2 regions of the Thermovibrio ammonificans HB-1 genome follow, and region 1 is predicted to be linked to the other one. Evidence: riboswitches for the same ligand, from Rfam matches in the RefSeq annotation. Region 1 holds a riboswitch; the other holds the start of a gene.
What was found. A riboswitch is a leader RNA that binds a small molecule or an ion and turns the genes downstream of it on or off. The one in region 1 is predicted to bind cobalamin.

Region 1 (5,836 bases):
CCTGAAATGCGGAACAGACCTGATATCCCTGTAGAGGTACTCGAGGCCCTTTCGGACCTTGAAAGGAGCGTTCTGTCGCTGAGTAAAACTTCCCAAACTGTGAACAAGCTGGTAAGCGATGTGGAGAGAACGCTCCTGAAAAACAGCGAGAACATGGAGAGGGATATTCAGACCCTAAGCGAAATTTCCCGGAACTTTCAGAAGTTTATGGAAGACTTTAAACCGATAGTGGAAGAGCTTTCAAGGGCTTCGGTTGAGTACCGGAAGCTCATAGAGAACATGAGCCACATAAACCGCCAGCTCTATAGCATAGAGAACATAGCCTCCCACATAGAGCTGGTTGCCATAAACGCCTCTATAGAGGCCTCGAGGGCAGGAGAGAGCGGCAGAACGTTTGCCATTGTTGCCAACGAGATACGGGATATGGCAAAGAAAACGTTCAAAATCCTCCACGAGATTAAGGAGCTCGAAAGGGAGATTGAGCCGACGCTGAAGAACATCCAGGGAAACATAGAGGCGATGGAGGAGGTGAGGAAGAAGCTCGACACCCTCGTTAACGACATCAACCGGGTTATTAAGATATCGGACGAGTTGGGAGAGGTTAACCGGCAACAGAGCGAGATAATAAAAGAGTTAAAGGGGCTGTCGGGGATTTCCAAGGCCTTAGAGAGGGTGTTCTCGGTTTTAAGCGGCGCCAAGGAGAGGGTGGCAAAGGGGATTGTAAAGCTCTCTGCGACTTTAAGGGGGAGGGGAAGTTAGGCCCCTTTGTTGCCTTTTACGGAAAACTCTTTAAAATTGACACCGTCACGGGTGAACGGGAAGTCCGGTGAGAGTCCGGCGCTGTCCTCGCAACCGTGAGCAGGCAAAAACTCGGGGGGTTTAACCACTGGGAAGGAAAGGTGATAAGCCGCCTTCCTGGGAAGGTTAAACCCTTTAAGAAGCCTGCGAGCCGGGAGACCGGCCCGTGATGGGTAGGTGAACACCTACCCCTTCGCGTCCTGCGGGGGTTCGGGACGCGGGAAAGAGAAGGGGTTTCCTTTTTCTTTTTCCCGCCGTTGAACCGCCTGCAGGCGTTTAAACCCAAAACGCCGCAGGAGGTAAGTATGATCAAAACCTACGCTTACGGCTTCCCGAGGCTCGGGAAGCAGAGGGAGTTCAAGAGGCTCATTGAAGGTTTTTGGGCCGGAAAAGTAACGGAAGAGGAGCTTCTAACCGGCATCGAGAAGCTCAACAAGAAGAGGGAGGAGAGCTACGCAGCCCACGTAGACAACTTCCCCCGGGGGGAGATGACCCTTTACGACCCCATGCTCGACACGGCGCTCATCCTCGGGCTTTACAGGGCCGAGAGCCTGGAGGAGTACTTCCAGCTGTGCAGGGGCAAAAACGCCCTGGAGATGACAAAGTGGTTCAACACCAACTACCACTATTTGGTTCCGGACTTTGAGGGCAAGCGGCCCCAGTTTAAGGCGACGGTTCCGGTGTGGGACAGGCATAAAGGGGTTAAGAGGAACGCACACCTGATAGGCCCGCTTACGTTTCTGAAGCTTTCAAAGAACCTGCCCGAGGGGGCCTTCGGGGAGCTCCTTAAAGAGGTTGCAAAAACCCTCGTTGACTACGCCGTAGAGAGGGGATTTGAGTCGATTCACCTCGACGACCCGGCCTTCGTTCTTGAGCTAAGTAAAGAGGAGTGGAAGGCTGTAGAGGAAGCCTACGGCGAGTTTGAGAGGTTCCCCGGAGATGTAAACCTCTTCACCTACTACGACAGCGTAGATAACCTTGCCGGGCTGTTTGAGCTTCCCGTCTCCGGCGTAGGCGTTGACCTTGTCCACGACCGCGGAGAGAACCTAAAGCAGCTCAAAACGGTAGAGCCGGGCGGCAAGAAGCTCTTTGCCGGGGTTATAGATGGAAGAAACGTCTGGAGGGCAGACCTCACCGCTAAAAGGGCCCTTTTAGCGGAGCTTGCCGAAAGGTTTGAGGTTGTTGCAACAAACGCCGCCCCCCTCTTTCACCTGCCGGTGAGCCTCGCCGGAGCAACGCTGCCCGAAGGACTCCTTGAAAAAGTTGCCTTCGCAGAGGAGAAGCTGAAAGAGCTCAGCCTTATAGCTAAGGGAAGCGACCAGGAGCTTAACAGCTGGAGCAAAGGCGTAGGAAGCTCTTTCGGCGAGCTCAAAGAGGTGAGGGAGAGGGTTCAAAACCTCAAGGAGGAGGACTTCGAGAGGAAGCCCGCCTACAGCGAGAGGGTGAAGAAGCAGCAGGAGGTCCTGAAGCTCCCCCTCTTCCCAACAACCACAATAGGCTCCTTCCCCCAAACGGAGGAGGTAAGGAGGGTAAGGCTCCTCTACAGGAAGGGGAAGCTCTCCCAAGAGGACTACGACACCTTCATCAGGGGTGAAATCGCAAAGGCCATACAGATTCAGGAAGAGCTGGGACTGGACGTTTTCGTCCACGGGGAGTTTGAAAGGACCGACATGGTTGAGTTCTTCGCCGAGAAGATGAAGGGCATAGCAACAACCGGCAACGGCTGGGTAATCTCATACGGAACCAGGTGCTACAGGCCTCCAATCATCTACGGAGATGTAGACAGAGAAGGTCCTATGACTATAAAGGAGATTGCCTTTGCCCAGAGCCTCACCGATAAACCGGTGAAGGGAATGCTCACCGGACCCGTAACGATAATCGCCTGGAGCTTCGTAAGGGAAGACATCCCCACCGAAGAGGTAGCCTACCAGATAGCCCTCGCCCTTAAAGACGAGATAGCCGACTACGAAAAGGCGGGAATAAAAATCGTTCAGATAGACGAGCCCGCCATAAGGGAGAAGGCCCCGATAAAGAGACGCAACTGGGATGACTACTTCAGGTGGGCGGTCAGGTCGTTTAGGCTCTGCCACAGCTCGGTTAAGCCCGAAACCCAGATTCACACCCACATGTGTTACTCGGAGTTTGGCGAAATTATGGAGTACATACTCCAGATGGACTTCGACGTTATCTCGATAGAGGCCACCCGCTCTAAGGGCGACATAATAGAGGCATTCGAGAAGGTGAACTTCGACAGGCAGATAGGCCTCGGGGTGTGGGATATCCACTCACCCTACGTCCCCACCGTTGAGGAGATGAAGGAGATAGTGGAAAGGGCTCTCAAAGTCATCCCCAAAGAGAACTTCTGGATTAACCCCGACTGCGGCCTGAAAACAAGGCGCTGGGAAGAGGTTATACCGGCTCTGAGGAACCTTGTAGCCCTTGCAAAGGAGCTGAGGGAAGAACAATAACAACAGTCCCTTACTGCCGAGGAGGTCCTTCGCGGGGCCTCCCTTTTTCAGATATTCAGTGTTAAATTAATATCTCATCAACCCATCCCAGGAGGAGCGGTGGCTTCCTCCCCGTTCGTCAAAACCGACATTCCCACATCGTTTAAAGACCATCCCGGGGTCCTGTCGGCTCTACTCTACACCCCTTTAAGGCTGTGTAACCTGAACTGCTACCACTGCCACAACAAACACCTGGCACCGAAAGAGTACGAGAGGTTTAACTACGGGGAGTTGGAGGAGAAGCTCTCCCTCTGTAAACTGCTCGGGGTGGAGCTGGTAATAGTTTCCGGAGGAGAGCCCACCCTTGAGCCCCGACTCGAGGAGGGGTTAAAGTTCATAAAAGAAAAAGGCTTCCCCGTAAGGCTCGACACAAATGGAACAGAGCCCGAGAGGGTTGAAAAACTGGCCCAAAATAGGTTAATAGACGGCGTGGCCCTCGATGTTAAGATTCCCCTCCTCGATGAGTATACCCCTCACCAGCTCAAACGCTTTAAGAGAGTGCTTTTTTCGAGGGAGGATTTAGAGGATTCAGAAGTTTACAACTATGTGAATAGAGTGAAGTTAACAATAGAGGTCTTAAAGCGATACTCGTTGCCCTTCACGCTCCTGCGCACCGTTGAATACCCCCTGCTAACCGACGAGGACAAGGAGCTGATAAGGGGAAGTCTAAAATCTTTCCCGCACCAGTTTAACCCTTTCTACCCTGTGGAGGCGGAATGAACAAGTACTTCAAGCTGATAGACCTCTTCATCGATAACGACGACATCTCGAGGAACAACGCAAACTTCGTCCGCGGAATACCGGTTCTGGAGCACGTTGTAGTCGGCGAGGTTATGAAGGACTACCTCTTCGACGTTATCTACAAGGGACTCCCGGTTAGAATCCACCACGAGGAAGGGTGGGCCTATCAACACCAAACCTACAGGCTCAGCGCCTACTGCATAGGGCTCTCGGCAAAAGACATCGCCTACTACGGACTCCAGAGCAACGCAAAGAACGAAAGGAGGGCAGCACCCCCAAAAAGGCTGGAAACGCTCTTTATGCAGTGTGCCAACCTCATCTGCCTCATAGCACAGGAGGTCTCGGGGGCAACCTCTCTGAACGACCTCTCCACGGTGGCTGCAGGTTACCTCTACTACCTGGAAAAGGAGGGTAAAAAGAGCTACTCCGACTACGAGCTTGAAAACCTGTGGCAGGAGTTTCTGTACAACATCAACCTGCCCTTCAGGAGCGGTAACTCTCCGTTTTCAAATATCACCCTCGATTTTGGTAAGCCCAACAGCAGGCTCAAAGACGAGCCGGTGGTTTACGCCGGGAAGCTCCTTAACTACACCTACAGCCAGATTCCGGCCCACTATTTCGACCGGGTAAACATCGCCTTTATAAAAGCGATGAGAAAGGGAGATGCCGACGGCAATCCCTTTACCTTTCCCCTGATAACGGTAAACGTAACAGAGGACTTCGACAGGAACAACCCGGCCTGGAAGATGCTACTTAAAGAGAGCGAGTACTTCGGAGGCTTTTACGTTCAGAACTACTTAAAAGAGCCGTTCACCAAGCCCTCAAAGTACAAGGAGAAAAACCCCTACATAAAGCCCTTCGACGAGGGGATGATTTACAGCAACTGCTGCAGAATGCTCTTCGACATCTCCCAGGTTGAAGCTGTAACCGGCTCAAACCCCTTCCACTCGGGAAGCGGAGTAGGCGGCATAGGCGTTTACGCCATAAATATGAACAGGCTCCTGTTCCTGGCAAAGGACAACTTCGACTTTCTGAAGAGAATGATAGATTACACAATGGAGGTTGGGGCAAAGGCCCTACAGAGGAAGAGGGAATGGCTCAGGAAACACTGGAAAGACCTCTTCCCCTACCTCTCCTTCTACCAGAAGGACGACCGTTCGCTGTTTAACATATTCTCGGTTGTGGGCGTGCACGAAGGTATGATAAACGCAGGCTTCAAAGATGGACTCTTCAACGAGGAGGCCAAGGATTACGCCCACCAGATAGCCCAGTACCTTTACGAGAAGCTCTATCAGTTTATGGAGAGGGACAAGGTCCTCTACTCCCTTGAGTACGCACCCAGTGAGAACGCCGCCTGTAAGATGGCACAGAAAGACCTCGCCTTTGCAAAGGCCCTTGAAGAGGTTATAAACGGAGATAGAACGCCGGATATATCGGGCGACCCTAAACTCAACGAGTTTATCCGGGAAGCAGTTAACGCATTCGGAGAAGAACTCTTTTTAAGGGTGGAGGTTCCAGATGAAGTGTAAAGTGAAGGCAAGGATGTTCGTTAACGGCGACCCCCAGACCGGCAGGGTGTTTCTGACTTCGGGCTTTCAGGCTCCCTTCCAGGAGGGAGACCTTCTGAAACAGATAGACGTAAACGCCCACTTCCAGAGCTACGCAACCGGCGGCAGCATAATGCACCTGTTTACCGCCGAGGAGATGGAGCCTCACGAGCAGGAGAGGCTCATTTTCGGCATCATAAAGAACTTCCCGATTCAGTACCTAACGAAAACCCCGTTCCTGAC
Region 2 (5,836 bases), 340 kb from region 1:
TTGCTATCTCTATATCGAGGGGGGTGATTTCCCTGATTCCCCTTACGAATACCTGTTCGGTTTTTACAAATCTGCAGTAGGCAAGGGTTGCGAGAATTGCTATTTTATGGGCGGCGTCGTAGCCGTCTACGTCGAGGGTTGGGTCTGCCTCTGCGTACCCCAGCTCTTGGGCTTCCTTAAGGGCCTCTTCGAAGCTGATGCCCCTTTGGCTCATCTGGGTTAGTATGAAGTTTGCCGTTCCGTTTATGATTCCGTAAATGGCCTCTATTCTGTTTCCGGCAAGTCCCTCCCGGAGCGCCTTTATAACCGGGATTCCTCCGCCTACGCTGGCCTCAAACTTCAGAGATACCCCGTTCTCTTTCGCCAGCCTGAATAGCTCCTCGCCGTAGTCAGCAAGGAGGGCTTTGTTCGCAGTTACCACGTGACGCCCCTTTTTAAGGGCCTCTTCTACAACTCTCTTTGCTATGCCCGTTCCGCCTATGAGCTCAACAACCGCGTCGCAGTCTGCTTTTAGGGCTTCAATTCCGTCTGGGAACACTTTCTCCTTCGGGACTCCAAGGGCCAGAGCCCTCTCTCTCTGAGGGTCTGCAACGAAGGCTATCTCTACGGGGCGGCCTATTCGCTCTCTGATGAGCTCTCCGTTCTCGAGGAGGAGCTTCACAACTCCTCCCCCTACGGTTCCGCACCCCACAATTCCCACTTTAAAGCTGTCCAACCGTTCCTCCGGTCAAACCTTGATGTTTCTCAGGCCGTACTTCTCAAAGGCCCGCTTTATACCTCTAACGGCCTGTTTTATACGGAGCTCATTCTCCACCAGGGCGAACCTTACGTACTTATCTCCGTACTCTCCGAACCCTATTCCGGGAGACACCGCAACTTTTCCGTCCAGCAGCAGCATCTTCGCAAACTCCAGTGAGCCCATAGACTGGAACTTCTCGGGAATTTTAGCCCAAACGAACATAGTAGCCTTGGGCTTTTCAACGTGCCACCCTATTCTGTTTAACCCCTCAACCAGCGTGTTGCGCCTACTTTCGTAAATTTTCCTGTACTCTTCAACGCACGACTGATCCCCTTTCAGGGCGATTATTGCCGCTATCTGAATGGGCTGAAACATTCCGTAGTCCAGGTAGCTCTTCATCCTGTAAAGGGCGTGAATAATCTCCTTGTTGCCGGCCGCAAAGCCGACCCTCCAGCCGGCCATGGAGTAGGTTTTTGAGAGGGAGTAGAACTCTACGGCTACGTCCTTTGCGCCTTTAACCTGCAGGATGCTGGGGGGAACGTATCCGTCGAATGCGATTTCTGCGTAGGCTATATCCTGAATCACTATCAGGTTGTTCTCCCTTGCAAAGTCTACAACCTTCTCGAAGAAGGAGAGGCTCACTGTTGCCGTTGTGGGGTTGTGGGGAAAGTTGAGAATTAGAACTTTCGGCCTGGGCCAGCTCTCCTTGTAAGCCTTTATTATTCTTTCTAAGAAGAGCTCTTCGTTGAAGTGGTCTTCCTCGTCGAGGAGCGGAACGCTCCTGACGTCTCCGCCGGCTATGATAATTGAGTAGGGGTGTATTGGGTAGGCCGGTGTGGGAACGATTGCAACGTCGCCCGGGTTTATGAGCGTCAGCGCCAGGTGGGCAAGCCCCTCTTTGGAGCCTATTGTTGTTATCACCTCCGTTTCCGGGTCCAGTTCAACGCTGTATTTCCTGTTGTACCACAGGGCAAGGGCTTCCCTTAGTTTGTAGAGTCCTTTCGTTTGGGAGTATCTGTGGTTCTTCGGGTTCTGTGCCGCCTCGCACAGTTTGTCTACTATGTGTTTGGGAGTGGGTAGGTCGGGATTTCCCATTCCAAGGTCTACGATATCCTCCCCAGCCCGCCTCAGCTTCATCTTAAGGTCGTTGACAACGGCGAAAACGTAAGGGGGGAGCCTGTCTATGCGGGCGAACTGAAACCTGGACATTTTCTGCTCCAAACCGTTAAGTAGGGTTTTTGGTGAATTCTTATTATAGGCCCTAAACCGTATAATTTGCCAGCACGGGTGAACGGGAAGTCCGGTGAGAGTCCGGCGCTGTCCCCGCAACCGTGAGCAGGTATAAAACGGGGTTTAACCACTGGGAAGGGTAGGTGATAAGCCGCCTTCCCGGGAAGGTTAAGCCCTTTAAAGGCCTGCGAGCCGGGAGACCGGCCCGTGCAATCTGCCTACTGCCCCGCGGGGGTTCGGGGCGGGGAGGAGAGGTGATTCGGCTTTTACTCTTTGTTTTTCTGTTGGTTTCGGTTGCTGCGTCGGCCGCCGAGAGGGTCGTTTCCCTTTCTCCTGCCCTTACCGAAACCCTCTTCTTTGTAGGTGCGGGGAAGGAGCTTGTTGGTGTTACCCGCTACTGTACTGTGCCCCAGTGCAAGGGGCTGAAACGGGTAGGGGGAATTGTGGACCCGAACGTTGAGGTCATACTCTCCCTTAAGCCCACCCTTGTTGTTGCCACCACCCTTACCCCCGAGCGCTACCTGGACTTTTTAAAGAGCAGGGGCGTGAAGGTAGAGCGTTTCAGGCTTGTTACCCTTAAAGACGTTGAGTTTGCCGTTGAGAGGCTCGGCAATCTTTTAGGGGGAAACGGTTCTCAAAAGAGGGCGGAGTTTGAGGCCGAGCTGAGGGCGGCGGTTCTGAAGCTCGGGTGCCTTTCCGGGAAGCGGGTGGTTCTGCTTTTGGGAAAAAGGGTGGCTTACGTTGCAGGGAGCAGAAGTTACTTAGGGGAGGCCTTAGAGCTTGCCGGAGCTAAGGTTTACCCCGATGCTGCCTTTGAGGCCGTTTCTTGGGACTACCTGTGCAGCCTCTCTCCCGACGTTGTTGTCCTCCTTTCCGAGGTTTCGCTTCCGGCCTGTTTGAAAAAGGTTAGAACGGTTAACGCTCTTCCCCTGAAAGACCTGCTCCTTCACCCCAGCCCCGTTTTCATCAGGGGCCTTGAGACCCTGGGGAGGGAAGTTTGCAGGTAGTCTTTCTTGTTTTGGTTAACTTTGCTCTTGCCGGCCTGTTCCTCTTTTACCGCCTTCCCTCCGAGGCGGTTCTGGTGTCCCTTAGGCTGCCTCAGCTGTTTGTTGCTTTCTCCTACGGGGGAGTGCTGGCCGTTTCCGGAGCGGTTTTCCAAGGGGCCCTGAGGAACCCCCTTGCAGACGGCTACACCCTCGGAGTGGCCTCCGGTGCCGCTCTCGGTGCTTCTCTTTCTCTTCTGTTTCACCTCCCGGTAGAGCTTGGAGCTCTGGTAGGCGGCCTCTTTTCGGTTTTTCTGTTGGTGCTCGGCTACTCACTGTTTAAAGACGCCCTTGCCCTTTTACTTTTCGGGGTGGGGTTGAGCGCCATGTTGTCGGCGTTCCTCCTTATTGTTTACGCCCTTATGCCGGCCTACACTCTGCAGGACGCCGTTCTCTTTATGCTGGGATACATGCCCCCCTTCTCTTTGAAGGAGGCGCTGCTGCTTTTAGGGGCGGCGGTTGCTGCTACTCTTTTTACCTTTACGAGGTGGCGGAGCGTAGACCTTCTGAGCTTAGGAGATGAGCTGGCCTACTTTAGCGGCGTAAACCCGCGGAGTGAGCGGATTTTGCTGGTGACCGCTTCCTCGGCGGCGCTTGCCCTCTTTGTTGCCAAGTGCGGGGTGGTGGGGTTCTTGGGGCTTATAGTTCCCCACCTTCTGCGTTTTCTGGGGTTTAGGGTTTCTAAGGAGTTGATTCCCCTCTCTTTCCTTGCAGGGGGAGGTCTGTTTGTTACGTCTGCCTTTGGAGCCAGGGAGCTCCTCTACCCGACGTTGCTGCCTGTGGGGGTTCTCACTACTCTTTTCGGGGTTCCCGTTTTCCTGTTTATTCTCTGGAGGTTTAAGGGTGCTGGAGGTTAGGGGACTCGGCTGGAGAGGCGTTTTGGAAGGTGTCTCTTTTAGGGTGCCTGCCGGAAGTTCTGTTGGCGTTGTGGGGAAGAACGGCTCGGGGAAGACCACCCTTTTGAGGTGTATCGGGGGATTTTTGAGTTACTGCGGCTCGGTTAGGGTGAACGGAGTGGAGGTTAGAGAGCTTCCCGTGGGAAAGAGAGTGAAGCTCGTTAACTACCTGCCCCAGCTTCTTTCCCGCTCCGGCTACTACACGGTGGAGGAGTTTCTGCTTCTTTCTGTTTCAAACCCTTTTAAGGTTGAAGAGGCCCTCGACTACTTTCAGATAGCCGGGCTTTCCGGCAGGAGCCTCCTTTCTTTAAGCGGCGGGGAGCTTGTAAAGGTTTTCCTTGCAAGGCTTTACGCCCTTGACCCTGATGTTTACCTCCTCGATGAGCCCTCTGCCTTCCTCGACGTTTCCGTTCTGCCCCTGCTGGGCAGGTTTGTGAAGGAGCTTTTGGGTCGGGGGAAGGTTGTTCTCGTGGTTTCCCACGACCTTACCTTCCTCTCCCGGGTCTGCACCCGTTTCCTCGGTTTAAAAGACGGAAAGCAGCTATTTTACGGCGATAGAAGCACCCTTAAGGAGCAGATTCCTGAGCTTTACGGTGGAGGATTTGAGGTTTTGGAAATTGACAACTCCCTTTTCATAAAACCAAACGTTTAGGAGGTGAGGAGATGAGGAGAGAGCTTCTTGCCCTCTCTGCGCTTGTTCTGGCCCTTGCGGCAGGTGCGTCTGCCCAGGAGCCCGAGGTAACGGTTACGGCAACCCGCGTGGCCGTTCCGGTAGATGCCGTAGGCGACGACGTTACGGTAATCACCCGCGACGAAATCGAGCGCTACGGCTTTACCTCGATTACAGACGTCTTAAAGTACGTGGCCGGCATCAGCTTCAGCTCTAACGGAGGTCCCGGTCAGACAGAGAGCATCTACGTACTCGGCCTTGAGCCAAAGCACGTTCTCGTTATGGTGAACGGCGTTCCCGTTTACGACCCCTCCCTTACAGGGAGTGAGGCGAACTTCAGCTACATAGACCTCTCGAATGTTGAGAGGATAGAGGTGATTAAGGGACCTCAGGGTGCCATCTACGGCTCCGACGCCGTTGCGGGCGTTATCAACATTATCACCAAGTCTCCTAAGAAGACCCACTTTTCCGCCTCTTTTGAGGGAGGGAAGTACAAGACCTTTAAAGAGGATTTTTACTCCGGGTTGAAGCTCGATAGCGGTTACCTCTCTGTCTCCTTTGAGAACTTCAAAACCAACGGCTTCAGCGCTACAAACTCCGACTCTTCTTACTACGAGCCCGACAGAGACGGCTACAGGTACAAAACCGGCTGGTTCAGCTTCGGCTACAGGCCTACAGATACTCTGAAAATCTCTGGAGACCTCAAAGTTAAACAGGGCTCTGTTGACTACGACAACTCCTATACACCCCAAAACGACAAGGCCGACTACTCCAACTTCTTCGCAGACCTTAGAGTTGAAAAGGCCGTAACCGACTCCCTCCTTGTAGATGTAACCGCCGGGCACAACAGGGAGTTCAGGGACTATACAGGTTACGGGCCCTACACCGGCATAGTGCGCTACCTCTCCGTTCAGCCGGTTTACTACCTTAACGACTCCACCTTCCTAACGGGCGGCGTAAACTACAGGCAGGAGGTCGCAGATTTCGGAGACTACGCCTCTGCCCACCTGCGCTCGCTCTTTGCCGAGCTTCACACAGACCTCTACGGTGCCGGCTTTACTGCGGCGGTTCGCAGGGACTTCCACAGCCAGTTCGGGGCCAAAACCACCTACAAGCTCTCGGCCGCCTACAACCTCTCTGTTACAGATACAACCTTTAAAGCCCAGTACGGAACCGGCTTTAAGGCTCCTTCCCTCTATCAGCTCTTCGGGCCTTACGGCTCCAACCCCGACCTGAAGCCGGAGACCAGCGAAGGGTG

Region 2: it holds a riboswitch for cobalamin, as region 1 does, so the genes downstream of both, THEAM_RS09355 (helical backbone metal receptor) here and metE (5-methyltetrahydropteroyltriglutamate--homocysteine S-methyltransferase) in region 1, are expected to answer to the same signal.

What each region holds. Positions count from the first base shown of each region.
Region 1 is NC_014926.1:1,518,676-1,524,511, forward strand. It holds gene THEAM_RS07865 (oxygen-binding di-iron domain-containing protein) at 1-34, shown strand, start outside; gene THEAM_RS07870 (methyl-accepting chemotaxis protein) at 7-759, shown strand; cobalamin riboswitch at 792-980, shown strand; gene metE (5-methyltetrahydropteroyltriglutamate--homocysteine S-methyltransferase) at 1,104-3,266, shown strand; gene THEAM_RS07885 (radical SAM protein) at 3,366-4,025, shown strand; gene nrdD (anaerobic ribonucleoside-triphosphate reductase) at 4,022-5,575, shown strand; gene nrdD (anaerobic ribonucleoside-triphosphate reductase) at 5,565-5,836, shown strand, end outside.
Region 2 is NC_014926.1:179,290-185,125, forward strand. It holds gene THEAM_RS00980 (homoserine dehydrogenase) at 1-715, opposite strand, end outside; gene THEAM_RS00985 (aminotransferase class I/II-fold pyridoxal phosphate-dependent enzyme) at 728-1,948, opposite strand; cobalamin riboswitch at 2,008-2,192, shown strand; gene THEAM_RS09355 (helical backbone metal receptor) at 2,224-2,976, shown strand; gene THEAM_RS00995 (FecCD family ABC transporter permease) at 2,967-3,869, shown strand; gene THEAM_RS01000 (ABC transporter ATP-binding protein) at 3,856-4,560, shown strand; gene THEAM_RS01005 (TonB-dependent receptor domain-containing protein) at 4,572-5,836, shown strand, end outside.